3 regions of the Collimonas arenae genome follow, and region 1 is predicted to be linked to each of the others. Evidence: predicted binding sites of a transcription regulator. Region 1 holds the regulator's gene; each other region holds the start of a gene.
What was found. Region 1 encodes sigma-54, which starts transcription at its own class of promoters, with help from an activator protein. Its sites were predicted from a motif close to TGGCANGNAANCTGCTTT; they were not measured.
Positions count from the first base shown of each region.

Region 2: a site for sigma-54 is predicted at 7,404-7,421, ahead of LT85_RS27425 (pilin). Genes of this name have one in related genera too.
Region 3: a site for sigma-54 is predicted at 4,524-4,541, ahead of LT85_RS15180 (ethanolamine ammonia-lyase subunit EutB). Genes of this name have one in related genera too.

Region 1 is NZ_CP009962.1:523,677-533,850, forward strand. Features, by position in the region: gene LT85_RS02255 (type IV pilus secretin PilQ) at 1-477, shown strand, start outside; gene aroKB (bifunctional shikimate kinase/3-dehydroquinate synthase AroKB) at 515-2,278, shown strand; gene LT85_RS02265 (deoxyguanosinetriphosphate triphosphohydrolase) at 2,275-3,423, shown strand; gene LT85_RS02270 (DUF4197 domain-containing protein) at 3,518-4,207, shown strand; gene hpf (ribosome hibernation-promoting factor, HPF/YfiA family) at 4,446-4,796, opposite strand; gene LT85_RS02280 (RNA polymerase factor sigma-54) at 4,960-6,441, opposite strand; gene lptB (LPS export ABC transporter ATP-binding protein) at 6,552-7,298, opposite strand; gene lptA (lipopolysaccharide transport periplasmic protein LptA) at 7,295-7,840, opposite strand; gene lptC (LPS export ABC transporter periplasmic protein LptC) at 7,896-8,513, opposite strand; gene LT85_RS02300 (HAD hydrolase family protein) at 8,510-9,109, opposite strand; gene LT85_RS02305 (KpsF/GutQ family sugar-phosphate isomerase) at 9,121-10,152, opposite strand.
Region 2 is NZ_CP009962.1:4,879,942-4,890,115, reverse strand. Features, by position in the region: gene recA (recombinase RecA) at 392-1,510, shown strand; gene recX (recombination regulator RecX) at 1,712-2,173, shown strand; gene LT85_RS21535 (DUF2889 domain-containing protein) at 2,436-3,014, shown strand; partial or broken gene sucC (ADP-forming succinate--CoA ligase subunit beta) at 3,091-4,263, shown strand; gene sucD (succinate--CoA ligase subunit alpha) at 4,283-5,164, shown strand; gene LT85_RS21520 (Stp1/IreP family PP2C-type Ser/Thr phosphatase) at 5,458-6,234, shown strand; gene LT85_RS21515 (FHA domain-containing protein) at 6,469-7,071, shown strand; gene LT85_RS27425 (pilin) at 7,466-7,930, shown strand; gene moaC (cyclic pyranopterin monophosphate synthase MoaC) at 8,062-8,559, opposite strand; gene LT85_RS21500 (O-antigen ligase family protein) at 8,827-10,174, shown strand, end outside.
Region 3 is NZ_CP009962.1:3,442,781-3,452,954, forward strand. Features, by position in the region: gene LT85_RS15155 (cytochrome c oxidase subunit II) at 1-371, opposite strand, end outside; gene LT85_RS15160 (hypothetical protein) at 570-1,070, opposite strand; gene LT85_RS15165 (3',5'-nucleoside bisphosphate phosphatase) at 1,372-2,202, opposite strand; gene LT85_RS15170 (alpha/beta fold hydrolase) at 2,353-3,231, opposite strand; gene LT85_RS15175 (patatin-like phospholipase family protein) at 3,277-4,302, opposite strand; gene LT85_RS15180 (ethanolamine ammonia-lyase subunit EutB) at 4,772-6,175, shown strand; gene eutC (ethanolamine ammonia-lyase subunit EutC) at 6,186-7,010, shown strand; gene LT85_RS15190 (aldo/keto reductase) at 7,050-8,048, opposite strand; gene dkgB (2,5-didehydrogluconate reductase DkgB) at 8,155-8,964, opposite strand; gene LT85_RS15200 (TonB-dependent receptor) at 9,382-10,174, shown strand, end outside.

The DNA of each region.
Region 1 (10,174 bases):
GACGGCAAAGGCAAGGTCATCTCCAGCCCACGCGTAGTTACTGCAGACCAGCAAAAAGCTTTGATTGAACAGGGTACTGAAATTCCTTATCAAAGTGCAACCAGCAGTGGCGCTACATCGGTTGAGTTCAAAAAAGCCAATCTGAAACTGGAGGTTACGCCGCAAATTACGCCAGATGGCAATGTTATTTTGACTGTCGATGTAACGAATGACAGCGTTGGTGCAACCGTTCCCGGAGGTGTTGCCATCAATACCAAGCACGTTCAAACTCAGGTACAGGTTGAAAACGGTGGTACCGTGGTGATTGGTGGTATTTATACTCAGACAATTAAGGATAGTGTTAGTAAAGTGCCTCTGCTTGGAGATATTCCAGTTCTGGGTTATCTTTTCAAACAATCGTCAGTCGGTAATAGTAAAACTGAATTATTGATCTTCTTGACACCAAAAATCGTCATAGACCGCATCGCTGGGCACTAATTGCACAGGGACACCGGCGCGACGCCGGTGTCTGTCCATGAGCAAAAGGTTAAGTAGTGAAATGGTAAGGTACACAGGCAATATCTTTCTGGTAGGCCTGATGGGCGCGGGCAAGACTACGGTTGGCCGGGCTCTGGCAAGAAAACTCAACAAGCTTTTCATTGATTCCGACCACGAAATCGAGGCGCGCACCGGCGTTTCGATTCCCTTGATTTTTGAAATTGAAGGCGAAGAGAGCTTCCGTCAGCGCGAGACGGAGGTGATACGTGACCTGAGCGCCCGCAGCGGTATTGTGCTGGCGACCGGTGGTGGCGCCATCATGCGCGCTGAAAATCGCGAATATCTGAAAACCCGCGGCACCGTGATCTATCTGCGTGCCAGCATTCACAATATCCTCCAGCGCACCAGCCGCGACAAGAACCGGCCTTTGCTGCAAACCGCAGACCCGCGCCGGCGACTGGAAGAGTTGTCACGGCAGCGGGAGCCGTATTATCGCGACGTTGCCGACATTGTTATCGATACCGGTCGACCTAACGTACAATTCTTGGTGCATAGTATATTAAGCCAACTCGATGTATTGCCCGACGAGGTCGGGCAGGAGTCCGGACAAACCGGTAATGGCAACCCCGGCCGGTATAGCGGCGCGCCCCATCACTCACCAGATTTTTCTATGAACCAGCAGGTTATCCCTTCGACCGTCACGCCAGCCATCACACTCCAGGTAGAACTAGGCGAGCGTAGTTATCCGATCGAGATCGGGCCATCCCTGCTGGTTGACCGCGAGCGAATTGCCCGTCAGATTACCGGCAAACAGGTGGTGGTAGTGACCAACACCGTCGTTGCACCGCTGTATCTGGAGCGGCTCAGCCAGACTTTGCGCGATGCCGGTAAAAACGTCCTGGAAATAGTCCTGCCGGATGGCGAAGAAGAGAAGAACTGGGGCAGCCTGATGCAGATCTTCGATCGCCTGCTAGCCGCGAAATGCGACCGCAAGACTACCTTGATCGCCTTGGGCGGTGGCGTGATCGGTGACCTTACCGGCTTTGCCGCGTCAGCCTACATGCGCGGCGTACCTTTTGTCCAGATTCCAACTACCTTGCTGGCGCAAGTGGATTCGTCAGTGGGAGGCAAAACCGGTATCAACCATCCGCTCGGTAAAAACATGATCGGCGCGTTCTATCAGCCGCAGGCGGTGATAGCCGATACAATGACCTTGCATACCTTGCCCGAGCGCGAGCTGTCAGCCGGGCTGGCAGAGGTGATCAAATACGGTGCCGTGATCGACGCCGAGTTTTTCAAATGGATCGAAACCAATATCGACAAATTGATGGCGCGCGATAATGCCGCGCTGGCCTACGCAATCCGTCGCTCATGCGAGCTGAAGGCCGACGTCGTGCGGCAGGATGAGCGCGAAGGCGGTTTGCGCGCGATCCTGAATTTCGGCCATACCTTCGGTCACGCGATCGAATCCGGCCTGGGTTATGGCAAGTGGCTGCACGGCGAAGCTGTCGGTTGTGGCATGGTGATGGCAGCGGATTTGTCGCATCGGCTTGGACACATTAACGCCATCGATAAAGAGCGCATATGCGCGCTAGTGCGCGCCGCTGGCTTGCCGACCGAAGCCCCCAACCTTGGCGCCCAACGCTGGCTTGAGCTGATGCAAGTCGACAAGAAAAACGAAGACGGCCAGATCAAATTCATCTTGATGAAACCCTTGGGCAGTCATTTGATCGCCACCGCGCCGCAAGAAGCGTTGCTGGCCACTCTTCAACAACTAGCTTCCGGAGACCTGCCGCGATGAATCAAGAAACGTCGCTCGCACCCTATGCCGCACATTCTGCACAATCGCGAGGACGTTTATTTGAGGAAGAAGCGCCCGGATCGCGTACTGAATTCCAGCGCGATCGTGACCGTATCATTCATTGCACCGCCTTCCGCCGGCTGGAATACAAGACACAGGTATTCGTCAATCATGAGGGCGACCTGTTCCGTACCCGTTTGACGCATAGTATCGAGGTTGCGCAAATCGCCCGCTCGATTGCGCGTAACCTGGGGTTGAACGAAGATCTGGTGGAAGCCATCTCGCTGGCTCACGATCTCGGCCATACGCCGTTTGGCCATGCCGGTCAGGATGCGCTGAACGACTGCATGGAAGGGCATGGCGGTTTTGAACACAATTTGCAGAGCTTGAGGGTGGTCGACAAGCTGGAGCAGCGCTACGGTGCCTTTGATGGCTTGAATCTGATGTTCGAGACGCGCGAAGGGATTTTGAAACACTGTTCGCTGGCCAACGCCAAGAAACTCGGCGATATCGGCCAGCGTTTCATACAACGCAAACAGCCGACGCTGGAAGCGCAAGTTGCCAATCTGGCGGATGAGATCGCCTACAACAATCATGACATCGACGACGGCTTGCGGTCAGGTTTGCTGACCATGGAGCAGATGAACCAGATCGATTTCTATGCGGAACACAGCCGCCAGGTCGAACAGTTGTTCCCGGGATTGAGCGGACGGCGGGCGATCAATGAAACTATCCGGCGCATGATCAATGCTCTGATCACCGACCTGATCCAGACTTCGCAGCAACGTATCCGGGATGCAGGACTGCAGACCGTCGACGATGTGCGCAATGCGCCGCCGTTGATCGCCTTTTCCGATAGCATGGCGCAGCAGGCTGCTTTACTGAAGCGCTTCCTGCGTGAAAATCTGTATCGTCATTACCTGGTTAATCGCATGACCGCCAAGGCGCGTCGCATTGTCGCAGAACTCTATGCCTGCTTTAGCGCGGAGCCATCGTTGTTGCCGCCCGCCTACCAGCTTGCGCAACGGGCAGCGGAACCGCAGCAGCAGGCGCGGGAGATCGCCGACTACATCGCGGGCATGACCGACCGCTATGCGATACGTGAACACCGGCGCCTGTTCCTGGTGGACGAAGGGCATTTGTAAGAGCACTTCGACGCTGTTTTCCATTTCTTGATCTCATTGCAATAAGTTGGGGTAGACTTTATCCCTGTCCATTTCACTTCATTGAGGATCAACTATGCGACACCTATATCAAACAGCAATCACATTGACTCTGGCGGTATCCGCATCCGCAGCCTTCGCCTTGTCGCTAAGCGATCTCAGCAACCAGGATGCCAGCAGCGGCCTCAAGGCAGCACTGCAAAAAGGCGCCGACGTCGCGGTCTCAAAACTGGGCGTGGAAAATGGCTTCCTGAATAACGACAAGGTAAAAATCGGCCTGCCCAGCGTGCTCGACAAGGCCATGCCCATCCTGAAGATGACCGGCCAAGGGCAGAAACTGGATGACCTGGTGGTATCGATGAACCATGCGGCGGAAGCGGCGGTGCCGATGGCCAAGCCCTTGCTGCTGAATGCGGTCAAATCAATGTCGGTGACCGATGCCAAAAACATCCTGACCGGCGGCGATACCTCGGTGACGGATTTTTTCCGGCAAAAGACCTCGGCCCAACTGGGTGAAAAATTCCTGCCCATCGTCAAAGGGGTGACCGACCGCAACGGTTTGTCGGGACAATATAACGCGATCATGGGGCAGGTCGGCAAAACCGGCATGGTGCCGGCGCAGCAATCGACGGTGGAGGGATATGTTACCCAACGTGCACTGGATGGTTTGTACACCATGATCGGCGAAGAAGAAAAAGCGATTCGCCAGGATCCGGTCGGCGCCGGCAGCGCGATCATCGGCAAAGTTTTCGGCGCTCTCAAATAGGCGGACTGCCGCAAACAGTAAAATGATTTACATGAATTAATTAAGAGGCGGCTTCAAACACAACTGGCTAGACGCTTCGACGAAGGCAGCGCGAGTAGTACGGCCAGGAGAGGCAGCAACCCCAGATGTGTTTGAAGCCGCTCTAAAGAGTTGAAAATAACAAAGGGCGCATTGACTGCGCCCTTGTTCATTCATTGGCGTGAGCAGTGCAGCTCATACGCCGGGATTGGCGGCCGGTTCAGGTCGTGGCTGGGAGGTCTTCCGGCAGGTGCTTGATCGCATCGTGCTGGTGATCCTGCATCTTGTCCTTGTACTTGATGACTTGGCGATCGAGCTTGTCGATCAGGGCATCAATGGCGGCATAAAGATCATGGGCGATACTCTCAGCATGCAAATCTTTTCCTTTAACGCGCAGATTGATTTCTGCTTTTTGGCGCTTTTCTTTTTCGGTGATTTTGTCGACCGTCAGGATCACGCTGATATCGATGACCTGGTCGAAGTGGCGTTTGATACGCTCTAGTTTGCTTTGTACATATTCGCGAATGGCAGGGGTTAACTCGAGGTGATGCCCACTGATGGTGAAGTTCATACAGCGCTCCTATCAAGAATATTGCTAGCGGTTCTGAACAGACTGCATCGAATCTTTAAGCGAACAATCCGCAGGGGACTGTTCTGGCAAGAGTCGTTAAATCACAAACAGCCGTAATGTCCGAACATAGCAAGGGTAAGCTTAACAATCAAACCAGAAACAACTACAAGGCCTTGCGCAGATTAACAGACGGAATTTTTAATGCTTCGCGATATTTTGCGACGGTGCGGCGGGCGACCACCATACCTTGTTCCGCAAGCATGTCGGCAATCTTGCTGTCAGAGAAAGGATTTCTTGAATCTTCCGCTCCTATGAGTTGCTTAATGAGTGCCCGTATTGCTGTTGAGGAAGCCTCTCCACCTGCCTCAGTAGCAACATGGCTGCCGAAGAAATACTTCAGTTCAAACATCCCGTGGGGAGTGAGCATGTATTTCTGAGTGGTTACACGAGAAATAGTACTCTCGTGTAGACCCAGTGTATCAGCTATTTCGCGCAACACAAGCGGCCGCATGGCGACCGCCCCGTGCGAAAAAAAGTTCCTCTGGCGTTCCACTATCGCTTGTGCAACGCGCAAGATAGTGTCGAAGCGCTGCCGCATGTTCTTGATCAGCCACTTGGCTTCCTGTAACTGGGATGTAAGGGCGCCGTCGCCCTTGCTCTGCTTTAAAATATTGGCATACAGGACATTCACCCTGAGCCTTGGCATGACGTCATTATTAAGCATGACCTGCCAGCCCTGTTTGCCGCGCCGGACGATCACATCCGGCACCACATAATCGGATGCATTGGCCGCGAACGGCGCACCGGGGTGCGGGTTGCATTGTTTGATGACGGCTTGCGCCTCGCGCAGATCCTCGTCGTCGCAATCCAGAGCCTTCTTGATTTTATTGAAATCGCGTTGCGCAAAAAGCATCAGGTGATCTTGCACAATCGCCAATGCCAGGCGACGCGTGACAAATGGCAATTTGACAAAGCGCCTGATCTGCAAGGCCAGGCATTCTGCCGCATTGCGTGCGCCGACACCGGCAGGATCGAAGCTCTGCACCATTTTCAACGCCATCGACAGTTCTTCGATAGCGATCTCCAGCTCAACCGGCAAGCGCCCCAGGATTTCTTCCAGCGACTCTTCCAGATAGCCGTTATCGTCGAGGGCATCGATCATCAGTTCGACCAGGGCGCGATCGCGCAGATCGTGCACTGTCTCGCGCATTTGGTGTTGCAGATGTTCGCGCAACGTGGATTCGTGGGCCTCCAGCTGGGGCCGCGCATCTTCATCGTCCGAGCTCTTCGCGCTACGCGCGATATCGTCAAAACTCCAGTCGCTATCGGCGTTCTCCGGAGCGCTCTCAGGCGCTGCGGGCGCATCGAAATTGGCTTCGCCTTCGGCCGGCGAGCTGCTGACCTCGCTGTCGCCTACCGGCGCATCCATGGTGGAGGTGCTGCCGCTGATGGCGCCATCAGCCAGCAGGCGCACCGAATTGTCGAGTGGATCGTCGACCCGCTCGAGCAGTGGATTGTCGGATAAGATCTGTTCCAGTTCCTGATGCAATTCAAGCGTCGACAGCTGCAACAGACGGATCGACTGTTGCAGCTGCGGGGTCAGCGCAAGATGTTGAGAGGTGCGAAGCTGGAGTGATTGTTTCATGGATTCCGTGCTGACAATTCACTGTTAACTAAATGCGAGACAACGTTAATTTCCGCTGCCGGACAGCGGCCTGTTCTGTCTCCGACTACATCATTCCGAATCCTGTGAACTTACATGCGGAAATGCTCGCCAAGATATACCCGGCGCACCGACTCGTCGGCGATGATGTCATCCGGACTACCGCTGGCCAGCACGCTGCCCTGGTTGATGATGTAGGCGCGGTCGCAGATGCCCAGCGTTTCGCGCACATTGTGATCGGTGATCAGCACGCCGATGCCACGTTCCTTGAGGAAGCGGACGATGCGCTGGATCTCGATCACCGCGATCGGATCGATCCCGGCAAACGGTTCATCCAGCAGCACGAAGCGTGGATTGGTGGCGAGCGCACGCGCGATTTCGACACGCCGGCGCTCACCGCCTGAGAGAGATAAAGCCTGGTTTTCACGCAGCTTTTCGATTTGCAACTCATGTAGCAGCTTGTGCAGCTGCTCGTCGATTTCGGCTTTGCTGAGCGCTTTGCCGTTGGGGCGTTGGAGTTCCAGCACAGCGCGGATATTGTCTTCTACCGTCAGCTTGCGGAATACCGATGCTTCCTGCGGCAGATACGACAGGCCCAGCACTGCGCGCCGATGGATCGGCAGACGCGAGATGTCGACGCCGTCCAGGTCGATCGCACCGCCATCGGAAGGCACCAGGCCGACGATCATGTAGAACGAGGTGGTCTTGCCAGCGCCGTTCGGCCCCAGCAAACCGACTACTTCGCCGCAGCGGACTTCGAGCGAAACGTCGTGGACCACCTGACGCGCGCCGTAGCTTTTTTGCAGGTCTTTGACAATCAGGGTGCTAGGAGCGGTCATGGCGTTGTTACCTTTGGCCGTGGTTGAATGACCGCACGAATCCGCCCTTTGCCAGCCTCGCTGACGCCGTTGACGGTGTTGTTGACGGAATAAAATTCAGTGCGGCTATCGTAGGAAATGAATTCGCCGTTGACTTCATCGGTCGGCTTGTCACCTTGCAAGCGGCGCATCTGCGCCTTCGAAAACAGTTTGGTGACTTCGGTTTTTCCATCGTATTCGATGCGTTCCGCGTGACCGTCAATCCACAAGTCGGGACCGCCGTCACGCTTCTGACGGAAAGTGGCCAGCTTGCCCGGATCCGCATACAGGGTGGCGAACTGATAGCCCGAAGGATCAGTGGTCACTACTACCCGGTCAGCATGCATCACCAGCGTGCCGCGGGTCAGGACTACATTGCCGGTGGCGACGTTGACCTGTTTGACATCGTCGTAGGTGAGCGTATCGGAGTCGATCAGGGTCGGTTTCTCCGAGTCGGCTTTTTCTGCATGAGCGACGCCTATGGCGCCAAGCAGCAGCAGGGAAAGAAAAAGTAATCGTTTCATGAAAAATCCTGGGTAATGAATAGGGGCCTACACATAAAATGTCTTGTTGATCCGCTTATTTTTTCGCTTCATCGGCGGCAACGCGCGGCGTACTGCGCAAGACGCCACGCACCTTGCTGAACAGCTTCAGTTCACGCGTGGAATTATTGAAATGCATGCCGGTGCCGTTCAAGGTCGACAGTCCCAAGGTAATTTCTACCGGCTTGTCGCTTTCCATGATGTCGTCGTCGGGTAATAGCAGCAGGTATTCCGTTTTCAGGTGGAAGTTGTCGGCCTTCGGCGTTTTTGGACGATCGGCATTGACGTTGCCGTACAGGTGCACCTTGCTGTTGTTGTCCTCAATCATGCCGCGGTCGGCGACCAGGTTCATCGGCGGCTTCTCCTTGTCCAGGCTGTGGATGACCGGTTTCTGCACGTCGAAAGAATCATTGACCGGATTGTGCGTCAGCAGGTCGCCGGCGATGTTGTAGCGCGGCTGTCCGGTGGGCGACATCTGGACATAGTTGAAATGCTCAACGTAATAGTCGGGCTCGGTGCGGGCCGGTTTCGGCAGCGAATCTTCGGTGTTCTTGTGCATGACTTGCAGCAGCCAGAAGCTGCCCAATGCCAGCAGGATGAACAGCACCAGCAGCAGCAGGAAACGAAAACGGTAAGTGGTGCGGAGATTTTTCATACCGGAGCCACGCCTGGCTGGTGGGGAGGCAGATAGGTCGCCAGTGTGGCGTCGTAGGTATTTTGCACCTGCATGATGATGTCGCAGATTTCGCGCGCTGCACCATGGCCGCCGCTGGCTTGCGTGACATAGTGGACACGGCTGCGCACATCGCGGTGGCCGTTCGGCACGCTGACTGCAAAACCGGCTTGCGACAGGATCGGCAAGTCGATCACATCGTCGCCGATGAAGCCGCAGTCATCCGCCGTCAGCTGTAGTTGCTCCAGCAGTTTGACAAAAGCCGCGTACTTGTCGTGTACGCCTTGCTGCACATGGGCGATGCCCAGGTCGCCGGCGCGACGACTGACGATGGCAGACTGACGGGCGCTGATGATCGCTGTGGCGACGCCGCTTTGCTGTAGCTGCTTGATACCGTGTCCGTCGAGAGCGTTGAAACGTTTGATCTGTTCGCCGTCGGCGCCATAGAGCAGGCCGCCGTCGGTCAGGATGCCGTCGACGTCGAAAATCATCAGGCGCACCCTCGCTGCGCGCACTCTGGCGTCCGCGCTTAAGACGTCTGCAGCGACGCCCTTGCCGTTGTTTGCATCGGTCGACATGGTGGCCGCCATCAGATTACCTTGGCGCGGGTCAGATCATGGATATGCAAGGCGCCGACCAACTTGCCGTCGGCGTCTGTCACCAACAACTGGTTGATACGGAATTCTTCCATCATCTGCACCGCATCGACGGCTAGCTGGTCCGGGCCTATGGTGCGTGGAGGGACATGCATCACGTCGGCGATTTTCAGCTTGGTGAAATCCTGCACCTGCTCGATCAGGCGGCGCAGGTCGCCGTCGGTAAACACGCCGACTGCATGGAAATTCTCGTCGACCACCGCCGTCATGGCGATGCCCTTGCGGGTGATTTCAAACAGCGCCACCGACATCGAGACATCTGCAGTCACCGCGGGAATCGCTTCGCCGCTGCGCATGACGTCGCGCACGTGGGTCAGCAAGCGGCGTCCAAGGGCGCCGCCCGGATGCGAGCGGGCAAAATCTTCTTCGCGGAAGCCGCGCGCATCCAGCAGCGCTACCGCCAGGGCGTCGCCCATCGCCAGGGTAGCGGTGGTGCTGGCGGTAGGCGCCAGGTTCAACGGACAGGCTTCTTGGACAACGCCGACATCCAAGTGCACATTGGCGAGTTGCGCCAGCGCTGAATCCGGTTTGCCGGTCATGGCGATCAAGGTGGCGCCCATGCGCTTGATGATTGGCACGATCGCCATCAGTTCGGCGGTTTCTCCGGAATTGGAAATGGCGATGAAGGCGTCATGTTCAGTAACCATGCCGAGGTCACCATGCGCCGCTTCAGCAGGATGGATGAACAGCGCCGGCGTCCCGGTCGAGGACAGCGTCGCGGCGATCTTGCGCGCGATATGGCCGGATTTCCCGATTCCCGATACGACCACCCGGCCGCTGCAGCCGAGCAGCAAGCCGATCGCCTTGGCGAAAGGATCGTGAGGGTTGTCGGAAATCCGGTTTTTCAGTGCAGTGATGGCATCTGCTTCGATTTGCAAGGTGCTGCGAGCAAGCTCCAGCGCACGTCCTGCATCGAATGTGACGGACAAGGTTTTGGGCGAAAGTGGGGCATCGGGTAGAGTCATCCCGAAAGTATAAACGAATTCC
Region 2 (10,174 bases), 1.2 Mb from region 1:
TTTCTCCCTTTTATTAGCGGGCAAACGACTGCCCCCAGCTTTGAATATGGCGCAACTATCTGCATGCGCAGACAGGCGTCACAATTATTGCACCGCTCTCGATCATGCGGCTGGTCTTTTTACTTTCCCGGATGAGTATATGCGTATTAAGCATAATCTGAGCCCGCCATGCTGCGCCGTAATTCACCGGTTCCGTGCTTAAGTCCGCGCCCAAAGATTGGGCCGGCAAGACGGATTCGGATGATCAAGGCTACGGAAAGCGCTTTCTGCACATACAATATAGCGACAGGTTTTTTGGAAAAATGCGACAGTGCTTGCATAAATCACTGTTTTTTTATACAGTGCTACCTGAAGTTACAGATATCTCACCTCTTTTGTCGAAAGAATAACCATGGACGATAAAAAATCCGCAGCCAACCCGGATAAAAGCAAGGCCCTAGCCGCGGCCTTGGCGCAGATCGAAAAGCAGTTCGGCAAAGGTTCTGTCATGCGGATGGAAGACGGCGCCGTGGTCGAAGAGGTGCAAGTCGTCTCGACCGGTTCGCTCGGCCTGGATATCGCGCTCGGCGTCGGCGGCTTGCCGCGTGGCCGCGTCGTGGAAATCTACGGCCCGGAATCGTCAGGCAAAACCACGCTGACCCTGCAAACCATCGCCGAAATGCAAAAACTGGGCGGAACCTGCGCGTTTATCGATGCGGAACACGCATTGGACGTAGGCTATGCGCAGAAACTCGGCATCAACCTGTCCGAACTGCTGATCTCGCAACCGGATACCGGCGAACAGGCGTTGGAAATCACCGATGCGCTGGTGCGCTCCGGCGGCGTCGACCTGATTGTGGTCGACTCGGTGGCGGCGTTGACGCCGCGCGCTGAAATCGAAGGCGACATGGGTGATTCCCTGCCAGGCCTGCAAGCACGTCTGATGTCGCAAGCGTTGCGCAAGCTGACCGGCAGCATCAACCGCACCAATACGCTGGTGATTTTCATCAATCAGATCCGCATGAAGATCGGCGTCATGTTCGGCAATCCGGAAACCACCACCGGCGGTAATGCCCTCAAGTTCTACGCTTCGGTGCGCCTGGATATTCGTCGTACCGGTTCGATCAAGTCCGGCGACGAAGTCATCGGGAACGAAACCAAAGTCAAAGTCGTCAAAAACAAGATCGCGCCGCCATTCAAGGAAGCGCACTTCGACATCCTGTATGGCGAAGGCACATCCCGCGAAGGTGAAATCCTCGATCTCGGTTCCGATGCCAAGATTGTTGAAAAGTCGGGCGCCTGGTACAGCTACAACGGCGAACGCATCGGCCAAGGCAAGGACAATGCCCGTACCTACCTGAAAGAACGTCCGGAACTGGCGCGCGAAATTGAAAACAAGGTGCGCGCTTCGCTGGGTGTGCCTGAGTTGGGTGTGATCAAATCGGATGCAGGCGACAAGAGTGAAAAAGCCGCAGCCAAGGCTGCCAGCAAAGCCGCTGCAGCTGCAACCAAGGCTGAAGAACCTGTCTAAGCTTTATCCGGTGGATTCAGTGCCGGTTTAAGCAAATTGAGCAAATAGCCGGGTTGTCCTGGTCAAAGAAAACGCCTTTCATAAACTCCGCACGACGGATTTTTGGAAGGCGTTGTTGTTTGTAGCGATGCTTATAATAAGTAATATTTAATACGCAGTTTTAACAAGCTGTACTTAACAAGCATTACTCAGAAAGCGAAGATGGCCAAACTGCAAATCAGCCTTAAGGGCAGGGCGTTGCGCTATCTGTCGGCACGTGAACACAGCCGCATGGAACTGGCGCGCAAACTGTCGCGCTATGCGCAAGAAGGCGATGACATCGAAGCCTTGCTCGACACGCTGGAAGCCGCCAAGCTATTGTCGCAAACACGTTTCTCCGAATCCCTGATTCACCGGCGCGCACACCGTTACGGCAACAGCCGCATTCTTTCCGAATTGCAAAGCCACGGCATTGATGCTGAGTCTCTGACAGACATCAAAGCCGATCTGGCCAGTGGCGAAGTGGCGCGCGCCCGTGAGGTCTGGCGCAAAAAATTCAATCAAGTCCCGGCAAATGCTGAAGAGCGCGTCAAACAGATGCGCTTCCTGCTGCAACGCGGGTTTTCTCATCGGGCGATACAAGCAGCGGTGAAAGGCGGCGACGAAGATACTGAAGATAGCTGATGCTGGAGCAATGCTTCTAATGTTCTTGCATCTGTATGAAATGCGACAAAAATGGCATGTTGTCTATTCTGTAAGCCATCGTTCCCCGTCTTGCTTCGCGTATTGATTTATATGTCCAACACCGACGATGGTTATTTCGCAACTGTCCATCAACATCGCTAAGCCCGCCAAGCTGTGCTACACTTTTGGGGTTTTTTGCAAACCGCAGGAGCGGCAGTTACCATAGAAACTGTGGTAGCGACACGCAAATCAGTCCACCATTATGTCTCTGACACCACCTATTTCCCGCCGAGCGTTAAAGTATACCCGCGCGATTCACATCGAAGCTTTTGTGCGCGATGACGGCTTGTGGGAAGTGGATGCGCATCTCACCGATACCAAACCTTTCGATCTTTCTTTGCCTGCAGGTAATTTATTCGCAGGCCAGCCTTTGCACAGCCTGTGGTTAAGACTGACGCTTGACCGTCAATTTACTATAGTGGAAGTCGAAGCTAATTCGGAAGCGGTGCCGTATCAGGGGTATTGCAATACGATCAACCCCGCGTATAAAGCCTTGATCGGCCTGAGTCTGGTCAAGGGCTTCCGTTATACGATTAAGGAGCGCATCGGCGGCGCTCTGGGATGTACGCATTTGACCGAATTGGCGCAAATTCTGCCCACCGCCGCCTTGCAGGCTTTCGGCGGCGAGATCGACCGCAACGCAGATCCCGTGGCGGAGCAAAAAAAGCCGGCCCAGCTCGATCGATGCCACGCATTACGCAGTGAAGGCGCAGTCGTCGCCAAATATTATCCGAAGTGGGCATGCAGCCCACCTGTAGACGTAGGCAAACAAACTCATTAGCCGTCATTAAACGCACTTATTTTCTTTCGTTAGTATCCAACCAAGCAATTTCATTTAATTAAGTGTCAGAAGGGAAGCTCGCATGAAAATCCATGAGTATCAGGGTAAAGAAATTCTCCGCCAGTTTGGAGTAACAACACCGCGTGGCATCCCGTGCCTGAGCGTCGATGACGCGGTCAAGGCAGCCGAAACGCTTGGCGGTTCGGTCTGGGTCGTCAAAGCCCAGATTCACGCTGGTGGTCGCGGCAAGGGCGGCGGCGTGAAGGTTGCCAAGTCGCTGGAACAAGTGCGTGAATACGCCAACCAGATCCTGGGCATGCAGCTGGTTACACATCAGACCGGACCTGAAGGCCAGAAGGTTCGTCGCCTGCTGATCGAAGAAGGCGCCGACATCAAGCAAGAACTGTACGTCAGTATGGTTACCGACCGCGTCAGCCAGCGCGTGGTGCTGATGGCATCCAGCGAAGGTGGCATGGACATCGAAGAAGTTGCTGCCAGCCATCCTGAAAAAATTCATCAAGTCATCATCGATCCGGCTACCGGCCTGACCGACGCTGATGCAGACAGCATTTCGACCCTGATCGGCGTACCCGCAGGTTCCATCGCTGACGCACGTACCCAATTGCAAGGTCTGTACAAGGCATATTGGGATACCGATTGCTCGCTGGCCGAAATCAACCCGTTGATCGTCACCGGTTCCGGCAAGGTCATCGCACTGGACGCCAAGTTCAATTTCGATCCTAACGCGCTGTACCGTCATCCGGAAATCGTTGCTTATCGCGATCTGGACGAAGAGGATGCCGCTGAAATCGAAGCTTCCAAGTTCGACCTGGCCTACATCTCGCTCGACGGTAACATCGGTTGCCTGGTGAACGGCGCCGGTCTGGCCATGGCGACCATGGACACCATCAAGCTGTTCGGCGGCGAGCCTGCCAACTTCCTCGACGTCGGCGGCGGCGCCACGACTGAGAAAGTGACTGAAGCATTCAAGATCATGCTGAAGAACCCAGGCCTGAAAGCTATCCTAGTCAACATTTTCGGCGGCATCATGCGCTGCGACGTTATCGCCGAAGGCGTGATCGCTGCATCCAAGGCCGTTTCCCTGACAGTTCCGCTGGTCGTCCGCATGAAGGGCACCAACGAAGAAATCGGCAAGAAATTGCTGGCCGAATCCGGCCTGCCGATCATCTCGGCGGACAGCATGGAAGAGGCGGCGCAGAAGGTTGTTGCTGCTGCCAACGGTAAGTAATAAATAACAAGGAACAACTATGTCGATCCTGATCAACAAAGACACTAAAGTCGTCACCCAAGGCATCACCGGCAAGACCGGCCAATTCCACACCCGCGGCTGCCGCGATTACGCAAACGGCAAGAACGCTTTTGTCGCCGGCGTGAATCCGAAAAAAGCCGGTGAGGATTTCGAAGGCATTCCGATTTTCGCTAACGTTTCCGAAGCCAAGGCCGCCACCGGCGCCAACGTCTCGGTAATCTATGTTCCGCCAGCAGGCGCAGCAGCAGCAATCTGGGAAGCCGTCGAAGCCGAACTCGACCTGGCCATCTGCATCACCGAAGGCATTCCAGTACGCGACATGCTGGCGTTGAAAGACCGCATGGCAAAAGCCGGCAGCAAGACTTTGCTGCTAGGCCCTAACTGCCCAGGTCTGATCACACCAGACGAAATCAAGATCGGCATCATGCCGGGCCATATCCACAAGAAAGGCCGTATCGGCGTGGTATCCCGCTCCGGTACCCTGACTTATGAAGCAGTCGGTCAGTTGACCGCACTGGGCCTGGGCCAGTCGTCTGCAGTCGGTATCGGCGGCGATCCGATCAACGGCTTAAAGCACATCGACATCATGAAGATGTTCAACGATGATCCTGACACCGATGCAGTCATCATGATCGGCGAAATCGGCGGTCCGGACGAAGCCAATGCTGCTTACTGGATCAAGGACAACATGAAGAAGCCGGTGGTCAGCTTCATCGCTGGCGTTACAGCTCCTCCAGGCAAGCGCATGGGCCACGCCGGTGCGTTGATTTCCGGTGGCGCCGACACTGCGCAAGCCAAGCTGGACATCATGGAAGCATGCGGCATCACCACCACCAAGAATCCATCGGAAATGGCGCGTCTGTTGAAAGCAATGCTGTAATTTTCGTCAAATCGGCATCCGGCGCAGTTAAGTGGGGTCAGAATTTTTTTTCGCGATCTTTGCGAAAATTACTCTGACCCCACTTAACGGGCAACGGAGTGCAGACTGAAGCAAGGGAGCCATGGCTCCCTTTTTTATTTATACTCAATCACATCTTTTTCGCAGCTGTGGCATCCTGATGGCAGGCCATTGCAGAGACAGCAATTTGTCTTGCCGTGCCTAGCAGAACCAAGGAAAATGCTTGTAATCCGGCAATCGCCTAATTTGTCCTATTTTTCTCACCGAAACTCTGAATGTCCCGACATATGCCGCTTGAGTTTGCCGCCAAAACGGATATTGGCATGGTGCGAGTACAAAACGAAGACACCGTCGTCGTCGATGCTGCCTTGCAGTTGGCGATTTTGGCCGACGGCATGGGCGGTTACAACGCCGGTGAAGTCGCCAGCAGCATCGCCACCGTCGCCATCCAGGAAGAAATCGAAAGCCAGTTGCAGGAATACCGCCGTCTGCAAAAGCCGGAAGACGAAATGCCGACCCGTCTGTGGCTGATGCAAGCCGTGCGTCAAGCCAACAGCACTATCATCAACGCCGCCCGTCGCGAGCCGGAATACCGCGGCATGGGCACCACCCTGGTGGTGGCATGGTTCCAGCCGGAAGGCAGTGTCAGCATCGCCCACGTCGGCGACTCCCGCGCCTACCGTATCCGCGACGGCTTGCTGGAACAGCTGACGCGAGATCACTCCTTACTGCAAGAACAGATTGATGCCGGCCTGATCCGCGCCGAGGATGCGCAATTTGCTCTCAACCGCAATATCGTCACGCGCGCAGTCGGTATCGACTATCAGCTGGTAGTGGAAGTCCATCAGCATGACGTCCAGGCTGGCGATCTTTATCTGTTGTGTTCAGACGGCTTGTCGGACCGCATTGGCGACGGCGATATCAGCAACATCATCAGCGACGCACAGGGCGATCTCAAGATGGCATGCACCATGCTTATCAATGCTGCCAACCAGTCGGGCGGACAGGATAATGTATCGGTGATCCTGATCAGGGTGGCGGAAAACGAATAGACCCGGTTGCTAGATTGCCAGCAGCTGGCTACAGGCGAAGCGACAGCCAAGCCCGCAACATAAATCCCGAATTTTGAGTACGATTTCCCTAAAACAACATTAAACTAGGGGTTTGTTAAATCTTGTTAAATCCGATGCTTGCAATGTTTGACCAACGCCAACACCAATAGCCGTGAGCCGATGTGCGGTATTGTTTTAATAACTGACAGATAGCGTTACCCGAGAGAGATAGGAATGGCGAAGATCATCCTGACCAAAGGCGGCACCGTAATACAAGAGATGACGCTCACCAAAGAGCGCACCACCATCGGTCGCCGCGCCCACAATGACCTGGTCATTGACAATCTTGCCATCAGCGGCGAGCACGCTGTCATCATTACTATCTATAACGACTCGTTTCTGGAAGACCTCAACAGCACCAACGGCACCCAGGTCAACGGCCATCCGGTCACCAAACATTTCTTGCAGCACAACGATGTTATCCAGATGGCCAGGTACAAATTGCTGTACCAGGTCGATACAGATGAGGAAATCAAGGATAACCGGCCGAAGATGTTCCCGGTGCCGCGTCCGGATGCCACGATTACTGTGCTGGACGGGCCTAGTGCGGGTAAGGAAATGTTGCTGACCAAGGTGCTGACTACTATTGGGCGCCCTGGGATTCAAGTGGCGATCGTCACACGCCGGCCACATGGCTACGAATTGACACATGTCGAAGGGCAAACCTATACGCGGGTCAACGATACGCCGTTGAGTGCAGGAGCACGAGCTCTGAAGGATGATGATGTAATAGACATCGCAGGGACGCTCATGCGTTTTTCCTGGAAATCGGCTTAAGCGTTTGTTGGCCGTTTGTGCTGAACTTCTTTCCCCGCGCTCGCATTGTTCAGTAGTGTACAAAATTTCGCATTATTCAACTATTTCATGAGGCTTGTCCCTGTTACATGGACTCAATCTGGATTTTAAGTCTGTAGCCAATTCCAGTTACCGCGATAGGCGGTAATACTTGCTAGCATTTGGCAAGATGACCTTGGACGGTATGCCAGATTCGCGATATATCGTGAGGCAATGTAGTTTCTTTATGACAAAATTTGTCATCGGGTAACAAGAAATCTGCCAAATTTCCTCACTTTTCTAGATGTCAGACTTTAAAAAACGCGATTTTCAACTGGCACAGACATTGCTGTATGTCCTGTGCAGTGAAGCCCCCTTTTATTAACTGGAGAAACAAATGAAATCGATGAAAATGATTAAGCGCGCACAGCGCGGTTTTACCCTGATCGAATTGATGATCGTTGTTGCGATTATCGGAATTTTGGCTGCTGTTGCTATTCCGCAATATCAAAATTACACCCAACGCGCCAAAGCTGCTGGTGGCCTGACAGGATTGGATAGTTTTAAAACAGCAGTTGGAATGTGTTCACAAGAAACTGGAACGCTCGTTGGTTGTAGTGCTGGCGCAAATGGTATCCCAGCTATTCCAGCCGGTACCGCTGCTGATCCTCTTCCAAAATATGTCACGGCTATTGCTTCAATCACGGATGGTGTAATTACTGCAACATTGGAGGCAACCGATGCTAGTGGAACAGCGGATGCCCTCGTTTTAACACCACTCGTTGGTACAAGCGGCAGCAACCTGACCTGGAATATGACAGGAACTGCCTGTGACGCAGGTAAGCGTGGCCTTAAATGCTAATGTGAATTGACTGGGTAGGGAAGTGTGATCTCCTACTCACACCGTAGAAAAACCACAGAATTGAGTTTTTAAAATACTTGATTTGTGGTAATACCGCTCAGTTAATTACTGAGCGGTATTTTGTGTCACCGTTATTCAGCAGTCCAGTCCCCCGACTTGCCGCCATGTTTTTCCATCACCCTCACATCGGTAATCACCATTCCCCGATCCACCGCCTTGCACATATCGTAAATCGTAAGCAAGCCGATCTGGACCGCGGTTAGTGCTTCCATCTCAACTCCGGTCTTGCCCACGGTTTCCGCCTGTGCGTTGCAGGTGATGCTGGAATTGCCTTCATCAATACTGAAATCGACAGTAACCCGCGTCAGCGCCAAAGGATGGCACAAAGGAATCAGATCGCTGGTGCGCTTGGTCGCCATGATGGCGGCAATACGTGCGATTCCAAGCACGTCGCCTTTCTTTGCCGTGCCAGACTGTATCAAGGCCAGCGTTTCAGCTTTCATACGGATACAGCCGCTGGCGACTGCGATGCGGTGCGTGTCATTTTTGCTACCCACATCGACCATGTGGGCCTGGCCGGATGCGTCGAAATGAGTCAGGTTGGTGGATGCTGGGGTTTTGTTGGTCATGGTGATATTTTCTGAAAATAATGTAGTCAGACTAGCTTTTGATTTGCTTTTGTTCGGCGTCACTTGCTGAATATGGATATGGGGCAATTATCCTCTGTTAGTATCATAGCATTGCACTTTTTGACGCTGGTGGCCGCGCGGTCGGAAGTACGTGGCGAGGTCGGTTTTATCAGTATTCATTCGGGTTGGTTGCCGGCGCATGAAGCCGGCTCGCAGTTTTTCGCCTAAAAAAAGCACCATGTGAGTAACGTAATTGGTTAGGAAAAAATGGATGCCCTGAGGTATCGCCGGTCTCTTCCCACTTTTTCTGTTGCATATCTGGTTGTATTCGCGGTATTGTTCAGCCCGTTGTTGTTCTTCCCATTAGTTCCTGGCGCCGGTTTTCATGACAATCAGCGCATTATCGAAATTTTCTGTTCGACAGCAGCGATTATTGTCTTTGCGCTCTACCTGGCGAGAAATATATCGGTCAACTGGTCCGGCAATATTCGCTTGATCTGCTTGCTCGTCATTTTTTTTGCACTCGGCTTGGTTTCCAGTCTGTTTGCCTATTCAATGCGACACGCTCTTTTTGAATGGGCAAATTCCCTGTCGTTATTCGGGATGTCCTACATAATCGCGCGCGAGGTGGCTCGCGAGAGTGATGCCCTTTTTGATCAGATATTGCGATTGTGCGGCATAGGATGCACCTTCTATATTTTCGTCGAAATCGTCATATACATAGCCATCATAGCGACAGGCCGACAGCCGTCGAATGGAGGGCTAATCTTCGGATTTAATAATTACCGCTTTTTTAACCACGTTCAAACGATTACTTTGCCACTTCTGTGCCTATGGAGTAGTCGCGTTGATGGTGGAGGGAAAAAAATGTTTGCCTGGGGCGTTGCCTCGATATGGTGGACACTTCTTTTTTTATCTGCCAGCCGTGGAACTTTTATTGGCGTACTTGCCGGTATTTGCGTGACTTTGTTTTATCTCAGAAAAGCGGCCTTTCCATGGTGCAGGCAGATACTGTGGACGGCGATGACTGGCTTGGGTTTATATTTCTTGTTCTACGTGCTTGTGCCACTTTCGCTGGGCTTGCAACCGTTCGGTTTTTTATTTTCGGTGCTCGACCGCACCATTGAAAATCCCAGTTCCAGTCGTTGGAGGTTATGGGTACGCGCATGGGAGATGACGCTAGCCTATCCTTGGCTGGGGGCTGGACCCTTGCACTTTGCGCATTACAGTCGCGACGCGCAGATTGGCGCACACCCCCATAACTGGGTGCTGCAGATTGCTTCTGAATGGGGTGTCCCAGCTTTGCTTTGCCTGATAACAGCCATTGCGCTTGGATTTAAGAAGTTGCTGGCGGTGCGTAAGCACCTGGAACCTATAGACAGCAAAAGCCATTTAACGCTTGCTGCACTGCTGACTACCGCTGTGGCGATTCTGGTCGATGGCTTGGTGTCGGGGTTGATTGTCATGCCGACCAGCCAATTGTGGATTGTCTTGTACGTTGGTTGTGCCTGGGGGTGGACCGCTGCGATGACGCCAGTAAAAGTGGTGACTGCAATGCGTTTGTCTCCGCTTGTGCGAATCGGAGGGCTGATCGGCGTCGTAATGCTGATTTATT
Region 3 (10,174 bases), 2.7 Mb from region 1:
CATTGTTGGCCGACCACTTCCACGTCCACCGCATTGGCCGGCACCGTGACATAGGCGGCATAGACAAACAAACCGGGCGCCAGCAAACCCATGATGGCGATGCTGGTGCCGATGATCAGCCAGCGCTCCAGTTTGCGATTGTCGGGCTGATAGGCGGCGCGCTGCCCTTCGCGATGACGAAAACGCAGCAAGATATAAACGATGAAAAGATTGATGACGACGAAGAAAATGCCGGTGATGACTAAGGTAATGGTCAACGTGTCATCCATCTGCCGCCAGTTCGATGCTAGCGGGGTCGCCCACCACGGGCTGAAAAAATGAAACAGCACCGAAGCGACAACGATCAGGACGAGTGCAACTGCCATGGCCATAGCTATCCTCTTTCCTGCGGAGCGGTCCGCGGAATTGACGCGAATGCAATGAAGTACTCTCTGAATGCTTACAGCCGCGACCGATCGCAGCAATCATGCTCCGGCTTGCCCTGGCTCCGCATATGCTTACGCGAACGGATCAGGATTGTATTCCCGATCCGTCTGCGCTCCGGAAAATGGTGCCGCAGTGTGCAGCCGCTATTGTCCTAAAGGCCGTTCAAGCTTCCAGTAGATGATCGCCACCGACATACCGAACACCAGGTGTGCAGCCAGCGTCGCCCAGCCGCGCATATCGGCAAACCATGAAAAGAAGCGGACCATGCCGTAAAAATTGAACAAATAGACAACCAGGCCGAACACAGCGCCGGTCAGCAATATCATGCCGACGCTAGAGTCAAAGTGGAAAGGCGCGATGATGGAGGCCAGGATGAGCCCCAGGACAATACCAAGCACATAGTGCGTGGCCAGCGCCACGGCGACTATGCCGACGCTGAAGGTGGTTGTTTGCAGTGTATCCGGCCCCAGCACGATGGCAGCAATCATGTGCGACGTGGCCCAGGGACTGGTATCCAGGAAGATGGATGACCAGAGCAGTTCCAGCACCATCACGACCGCACCGGCGGCAAAACCGGAGACTGCGGCCGCCGGCCAGTCTGGCAGGCGATGCTCCAGGTGATGCGAATGCATGTGAAGTTCCATGATGACCTCCTCAAAAGCCAATACAGCCAGCTACGCTGTCGCCGCAGCAACGACTGGTCACTGCAAATGTAGTGCGACAGGCTCTGTTTCAGAGTAGTACAGAATCATGGCCATGCAAAGGATGTAACTATGTTGCGACGCAGCAGCTGTCATGACTTATCACAGACAGCGAGCCATCAACAAATTTAGAATTTACGTAAAGTTTCGTCAGCAAGGCATGCCGACGAAGATAGTGCGAAGGTACGGCTAGAAGGCATAACGCCGCGGACGGAATTTTGCGTAAATCCTAAGATTCTAGAAATTACCAGTTATGCCAGATCGGGGTAACGCTATCAGGCAAAGGCGGCAAGGCGCCGAGGTCGACCCGCGATTCAGCCGGGCTGTGGAAGTCCGAACCGCGCGACGCGAGAAAACCGTATCTGGAAGCAACCTTGGCGTAATAGTCATATTGATCCGGGGTATGGCTGCCGGTCATGACTTCGATACCCGCCCCGCCCAATTGCTTGAATTCGCTGAAGAAGGCATCAAAGGCCAGGTCGCTCAGCTTGTAGCGCCCCGGATGGGCTACCACTGCAAGGCCGCCGGCGTCGCGTATCCATTGCACGGCTTGCGTCAGTGACGCCCAGCAATGCGGCACGTAACCTGGGTGGCCTTCGGTGAGGAAATTACGGAATACCTCGCTGGTGTCTTTACAGCGGCCAATTTCCACCAGATAGCGGGCAAAATGGGTGCGCGATATGAGATCGGGATTACCGACGTGCTTCAATGCCCCGTCAAAGGCATCGGGAATCCCCACCGTCGCCAGTTGCGCCGCCATTTCGTGCGCGCGCCGTTCGCGGCCACCGCGGGTTGACACCAGGCCCTGCACCAGTTGCGGATTGGTTTCGTCAATCTGCAAACCAACGATATGAATTGTCTGGCCAGCCCAGGTAATTGAAATTTCGACTCCGGCCACATAGCGCAGATCAAGCGCCGCCGCAGCAGCGCGGGCTTCGGCAATGCCATCGATTTCGTCGTGATCGGTCAAGGCCCATATATCGACGCCATTGGCCTTGGCGCGTGCAGCTACCGCCATCGGCGTTAAAGTACCGTCGGAAACATTGGAGTGGCAATGGAGATCAACATTCAACATCATTAGTCCTACAGGGAAACACCGGTAGCATGGCTGAAAGCCGCTGCAAATCAGCTAAAAATCGTTGCCATGCCAAGATTGTACGCTCCTTGGGCTGCATATGCTGCGAACGCACATTTCGCCGGCCACAGCACGTCATCGGGAAGTGCCCTATTCCTGCAAAAAATCCTCGATCAAGCGCGCCAGCGCCTGCGGCTGATCATGGTGCAGCATGTGCCCTGCTTCCCGGACGACCGCAGCCCTGGCGTGCGGCAGACAGGCGATACGGCCATCGATCTCGCCGCGCATTGTTTCCTTGCCGCCCATCCATTGCCACATATTGGTTTCCTCCGCCTCCACGCAGAGCACCGGCGCAGTGGTAGCGCGCCAGCAAGCCAGCATTTCCTCGACGCGCGGCAGCACCGGATTGATGATTTTGTGCGCTGGATCGGCAAGGATTTCCCAGCGTCCCAGATCATTCTGGCGCGACCAGTGCTGCGCCAGAAACGCCGCCCTGATGTCGCTCAAGCGTGGATTGGTTTTCTGCAGGCGCGCCGCCACCGCCGTCAGGTCGGGATAGCTTTGCAAGGCTGCCGATTCGATCAGTTGATCCAGCCATTTGGCGTAGCGCCTGGGCGCGAGGTCGGCCGCCAGGTGTTCGCCGCCAAAACCTTCCAGGTTAATCAAGGCCTTTATCCGCTGCGGTCGCGTGCCTGCATACAAGCCAACGGCGTAACCGCCCATGCTATGACCGAGCAAATTGACCGGCTGGTCGCCGGAATAGTGCTGCAAGATGGCATCCAGATCCGCCAGATAATCGGGAAACCAATAGCTATCGACCGGCGGCCCTTCCGTCAGGCCAAAGCCACGCCAGTCAGGCGCGATCACATGCCAGTCACGCTGCAGGCAATCGACCACGAATTGAAACGAGGCCGAGACATCCATCCAGCCATGCATCATGAAAATTTTCGGGTCGCCGGCGCGGCCCCAGTGGCGTACATGGTAGCGCAGGCCGCGCAACGGAAGAAATTCGGAGCGGGATAATTTCATATGCATGAATAAGTGAGGTGGTTAGATCAAGGACAAAGCCGAGAATCAGGCAAGAAATTGGCTGAGGTCAAAATTAGATTGCAATTCCGCACCGGAAAAATGCTCTTGCAGCCAGTGTTCCGCCCGCGTTCTCCCCGCATCGCGCAAGGCGTGAATAAAGGACGCTTTAGTGTTCAGCTTGCTGGCGACGCTCAGCTGGCTCATCAAGGCATCGGAGTCGATCACATGGATCTGCAACTCCATCAGGCGATCGTGCATATGTCCGCGTGCCTCCGGATCCGCTTCGGTTTCGCGTCTGGCCAGCGCCAGTCCGCCGAGTTCTGTAAAAAAGGTGGAACTGAAACTGATCTCGCTCAGTCGCTGGCCGATCTCGTCGGTACTGGTGGGCGTCAGCGGCCGCCGGAACGGGTGCAACAGCACCGCCAGGATATCCGGCGAATTGCATAAATGCAGCAAGGGGAAAATCGGTGGGTTGGCGGTCAGGCCGCCATCCCAGTACGCTTCGCCATCAATCTCCACCGCGTGATGCATCGAAGGCAGGCAAGCCGACGCCAGCAAAGCATCTTGCGTCAGGTCGTCATTGCGGAAGATGCGCAAGCGGCCGGTGCTGACCTGGGTCGCGGCGATGAACAGCTTGACTTTGCCTTCTGCCCGCAAACGCTCGAAATCAATCTGCTTGCCAAGGATATCGCGCAAGGGATTCAGATCGAACGGATTAAGCTGGTAGGGAGAAAACATGCGGGTCACTGAAAACATGTGCTTCAACAGAGCCGATGAAGTCGCCTGCGAGGCAATACCGGCTTCACTCAAGGCATCCGGCCGCATGAAGCTGTACAGGTCGCGGGTACTGACGCTATCCCAGAAATCCGCCAGCGCCTGACGCGCTCCGTCGCGGCCGCCGGTCGCCAGGCCGTAACTCATCACTACCGCATTCATCGCGCCGGCGCTCGCGCCGCTAATGCCCTCAATGTCTATCCGCGGATCTTCCAGCAGGCGGTCCAGGGCTCCCCAGGTAAACGCACCGTGGGAACCGCCGCCTTGCAAGGCCAACGTGACTGTCTTGTTTTGCATGAAATTTTCCTGAAGATGGTTGTCTGTCGAATAGTGTTCCGAGCCGTAATAGTCAGAAACGTTCAGAAACGATGAGAAGAAGTTTTGTCAACGCCTGCCATACCCTCCCACATATTCCAATAATTTACCAATCTTTCGGATTCAGTGTTTTCTTGAAACCAGGTTCACGCATGCTTTCACAGACAGCCTGCTGGCCGGCGGACGATCATTGTGCACCACAACGGCACACATTTTGCTCTTCGTCATTCAAGATCGGGAAAATGTAAGCTTTGCACCTTCAGCGAGATGACCATGCACCATTTTCTCTCAATGCGGAACCAAAGTAGACCGTCGTTGCCAATTGGGCCCGCCCGCAGCTTGCGGCCTGGCGGTGTTCCTGATAAACGGGAATAGAACGAATAGTCGTACTATTGAGCCCAGCGCCATCGCACAAGGAAAGCCCCGCGCAATTGCATGGAGGACCGCAGCCGTGAGTAACAGCAAGCATCAGTTCAGCCATATCGTCGGTGCCAGGAGCTATCAGTTCCGCGACCTGAAAGACTTGATGGCCAAGGCCACGCCACCGCGTTCCGGTGACGTCCTGGCGGGCCTGGCCGCTGCCAGCGCGGAGCAAAGGGTGGCGGCGCAGATGACGCTGGCGGCTGTACCTCTCAGCCGCTTCCTCGACGATCTGCTGGTGCCGTATGAGGAGGATGAAGTCAGCCGTCTGATTGTCGATGACCACGATGTAGCAGCCTTCACTCGCATCAAGCACTTGACCGTGGGCGATTTTCGCAACTGGCTGTTGAGCGACGCAGCCGACGAGAGCGTGCTGGCCGTGGTCGCGCCCGGCATCACGCCGGAGATGGCGGCCGCCGTATCCAAGATCATGCGTGTGCAAGATCTGATCCTGGTCGCCAGGAAATGCCGCGTGGTGACCCGCTTCCGCAATACCATCGGCCGGCCTGGCAGCCTGTCGACGCGCCTGCAGCCGAATCATCCGACCGATAACAGCAGCGGCATCGCCGCCAGTATTCTCGATGGCCTGCTGTACGGTAGCGGAGATGCGGTGATCGGCATCAATCCGGCCACCGACAATGTGCCGCAGGTGATCAAGATCGTCACTATGCTCAACGACATCATCGACCGCTACCAGATTCCGACCCAGTCTTGCGTGCTGACCCATGTCACCAATACGATAGAAGCCATCAATCGGGGCGCACCGGTGGACCTGGTATTCCAGTCAATTGCCGGCACCGAGGCTGCCAACCTCAGTTTCGGCATCAACCTGGCGTTGCTGGCGGAGGCGCGCGAGGCTGCTCTCTCGCTCGGACGCGGCACCGTCGGTAACAATGTCATGTATTTCGAAACCGGCCAGGGTAGCGCGTTGTCGGCCAACGCCCATCACGGCATCGACCAGCAAACCTGTGAAGCGCGTGCCTACGCGGTGGCGCGCAAGTTCAAGCCGCTGCTGGTGAATTCGGTGGTCGGCTTCATCGGTCCCGAATATCTGTACGATGGCAAGCAGATTATCCGGGCCGGCCTGGAAGATCACTTCTGCGCCAAGCTGCTCGGCCTGCCGATGGGCTGTGATGTCTGCTACACCAACCACACCGAAGCCGACCAGAACGACATGGACGTACTGCTGACCCTGCTCGGCAACGCCGGCTGCACCTTCGTCATGGGGATTCCCGGCTCGGACGACATCATGCTGAATTACCAGAGCACCTCTTTCCACGACGCCTTGTATGTACGGCGCTTGCTGGGATTGAAACCAGCACCGGAATTTGAAGCCTGGCTGAAGGCGATGAGAATTTTTACCGAAGACGAGCCGGTGAAACTGGGCGATACCCTGCCCTCGGCATTTCAACAAGCGCTGTTGCGTTTGCCATGAGAAAGCTTTCATGAAAAAACCGAATCTTACGGTGGTCAACAATCCCTGGCAGGAATTGCGGCAATTCACCGACGCCCGGATTGCCTTAGGCCGCAGCGGCGTCAGCCTGCCGACTTCAGCGCAACTGGCATTCCAGCTGGCGCACGCCAGAGCGCGGGACGCGGTGCATCTGAGGCTCGATGTCAAGGCGTTGACAAACAGCTTGCGCGACGCCGATCCCGACGTCCACTGCATTGTCGTATCAAGCGCAGCGGGAAATCGCGATACCTATTTACAGCGCCCTGATCTCGGACGACGGCTGAATGCTGCGTCACGCACCATGCTGCTGGAGTTGCATCAAAGCCATCCGCCGCACGAATCATATGATCTCTCCATCGTCATTGCCGACGGCTTGTCAGCGCTGGCCATTGCGCAGAATGCCCAGCCCTTTCTGGACGCGCTCATGGCAAAGCTGGCGCCGGACAATTTGTCGCTGGCGCCGCTCACCATCGTTCAGCAAGGCCGGGTCGCCATCGGCGATGAAGTAGGCGAAATATTCAACGCCAAAATGGTAGTGATCCTGATCGGCGAACGTCCAGGCTTGAGTTCGCCGGACAGCATGGGCCTGTACCTGACTTGGGCGCCTCGGGTAGGCCTGACCGACGAAAGCCGCAATTGCATTTCCAATGTGCGGCCCGCCGGATTATCGTATGAAGAGGCGGCGGTCAAGCTGCATTACCTGCTGACACAAGCGCTCCGGCGGCAACTATCCGGCATCCTTCTGAAAGACGAAACCGGCGCCGCAGCCGGCTTGACGCCGCCGCCCGAACGCAACTTCCTGCTGGAAAAACGCTAGACAGCGAAGCGATTACTCATTGAGGAATAAAACGATGCCTCAAACGACTGGCAACGGCGCACTCTCCGCCACCAACCCCTGTTGACGTAATTCCAGCCAGAAATCGGCGGGAATCGACGCTGTCGCAAGGGTCAGGTTTTCTGCGATGCGCTCAGGCCGGCTGGCGCCTGGAATCACTGCGGCCACCGCCGGGTGGGCTAGCGAAAACTGCAAGGCCACTGCCTTGATATCGACGTTAAAACGGGCGGCGATAGTCTTCATGTGCTGGACCCGGGCAATCATTTCCGGCGTCGCCTTCTGGTATTCGAAATGATCGCCGCCAGCCAGGATGCCTGAATTGTATGGGCCGCCGACCACGATGCCAAGGCCGCGTTCGACGCAAGCCGGCATCAGTTGTTCCAGTGCCTGCCGATGGTCTAGCAAGGTATAACGTCCAGCCAGCAGAAAGCCGTCGGGGTCAGCTTGCTGCATGGCCAGCGTACAAGCTTCAACGCGATTCACGCCCAATCCCCAGCCTTTGATCACGCCCTCTTCCCTCAATCGCGTCAGCGTCTTGGCCGCGCCGTTCATGGCCACATCGAACACCTCGCGCCAGTTCTCGCCATGGAAATCCTGGGCTATGTCGTGAATCCAGACATAATCGATGCGGTCTGTCTTCAGGCGCTTGAGGCTGTCTTCGATCGAGCGCAATGTGCCGTCTGCCGAGTAATCGTAAATCACCTTGTTCGGCAAGCCATGAACGAACAGGCCGCCTTTTTCACCCAGGTCGCGGGTGCTGGGATCTTCCACTTCATCCAGGATCAGGCGTCCGACCTTGGTGCTCAACACGTACTCTTCACGCGGATGGCTGGCCAACGCGTCGCCCAGGCGCAGTTCAGCCAGGCCGGCACCGTAGAATGGCGCGGCGTCGTAAAAACGAATGCCGTTCTGCCATGCGGCAGCCATTGTGTCCAAAGCTTCCTGAACCGGGATGTCGCGAAACATATTGCCCAAGGGGGCGGTGCCGAATCCTACTTTTCCGGGTAATTTGATGCGCATGATGTTTCCTTTAATTGATTAAACTGTCGCAGCTTGAGCGACATTTCCGACGTATTGCTGTGATGTGAAATTCGGCTAACCCTGCCTTCGACTCGACCACGCAGCATTAGTCCCAAACCGGCGCCAGGCCGTCCGGATTGGCCAGCCGTTCGTTGCGTTCCAGCGCGGCGATCTGCGCCATCTCATCTGCAGACAGGACGATATCCTTGGCCTGCAGATTGGCTTCCAGATTGGCGCGTTTGGTAGATGAGGGAATCACTGCAAAACCTTGCTGCAGCGACCATGCCAGGGCAATCTGCGCAGGGTTGGCATGATGCTGTTCGGCGATGCGCGCGATCACCGGATCATGCATGACCTTGCCGTAAGCCAGCGGCATGTAGGCCGTGACATGGATCCCTTGGTTGCGGGCAAATTCCACCACCTTGCGGTTCTGCAGGAATGGGTGGATTTCAACCTGCTGAGTGGCGATCTCAGCCGCGCCGACAGTATTGATCGCTTGCTGCAACTGGGCGTTGGTGAAATTGGAAACCCCGATCTGCCGAGTCAGCCCTGTTGCCTTGGCTTCCGCCAAAACCGCCATGTATTCAGCAACCGGCAACACATCTTTTGGCGACGGCCAGTGGATCAACGTCAGGTCCAATTGCTCCAGCCGCAACTTGCGCAGGCTTTCCTTGAGACTTGGAATCAATTTGTCGCGCCCGAGGTTCTCAATCCAGATCTTGGTGGTGACGAACAAGGCGTCACGCGCGACTCCGCTTTCTGCCATCGCCTGGCCGACCTCTGCTTCATTGCCATAGATTTGGGCCGTATCGATATGGCGGTACCCCGCATCGATGCCATTACGCACAGAGTCAATGACTACTTGCCCTTGCAAACGGAAAGTGCCAAGGCCAATGGCTGGAATGTGATGTGTCATGAAATGCCTTTGAATGAAATTGGAAACAGTGCAATCCTGCGCCGCAACGCCGCAATGCCGATTACGCAGAAGACGTACTGTGCGCGCATTGTTTGTTGCGAAAAACACCTCTCGACTCAAATGATATTTCAACCCCAAGCAACAATCAGCACATCAAAACGCACGTAAAAAGTGACCGTGAGCAATATGGCAAGCTGTTGTTTTTCCGTGCTTTTTACAATTCCAGACTATTGGCGTGCAATAACTCTCATCTATAATTGCGTCGCGAATTAACACTAAATAAGAATCGATTACATAATCACTCTCATTTAAGCTATATCTTCAGCCAGCAAAACGGGATCGTCGAGCCGTACTAGCCAGCCAAAATTCTGTTCGTTGGCCACAGCCGACCTGCTAAACCTTTTGCCAATTATAAAAATGAACCGCCTCAATCCGATTGCCGCTGCCTTGGTCGCAGTATTCGCTAGTCCTTTGCCTTTATACGCGCAACAAGCCCCCGCCCCGAAAGCAGACGCCAGCCCTGCCATACTGCAAGAAGTTGTGGTTGAAGGCAGCCGCGGCGATTTCAACGCCAACGGCACCTCTCTCACCAAATTGCCGGCCGACCTGCATGACGTGCCGCAATCGGTGGTTGTGGTGAACAAGGCGCTGATGCAATCGCAAGGCGCGAACTCGCTCTCCGATGCACTGCGCAACGTCGCAGGCATTACGCTGGGCGGCGCCGAAGGCGGCCAGATCGGCAACAACATCAACCTGAACGGCTTTTCGGCGCGTACCGACATCTACCTAGATGGTTTTCGCGATCGCGGCCAGTACTATCGCGACACCTTCGCCATCGATGAAGTCGAAGTGCTGATGGGGCCGTCCTCAATGTTGTTCGGCCGCGGCTCTACCGGTGGCGTGATCAACCAGGTGACCAAGAAAGCCAACCTGCGCGAGGCAACGGAAGTGTCGGCATCGGCCACGACAAACGGCCTGGTGCGTACTACCGCAGACTACAATCATCCTTTGTCGGACACGTCGGCGCTGCGCCTGTCAGCCATGGCGCAAAGCGGCAAAGCCACCACGCGCGACCAGACCGACGTCCAGGACTTCGGCCTGGCTGGCTCCTATGTGTTCGGTATCGGCACTCCGACCGAAATCACCTTGTCGGCCCTGATCCAGCACAACCACGACATGCCTGACTACGGCCTGCCGCCGCTCAACGGCC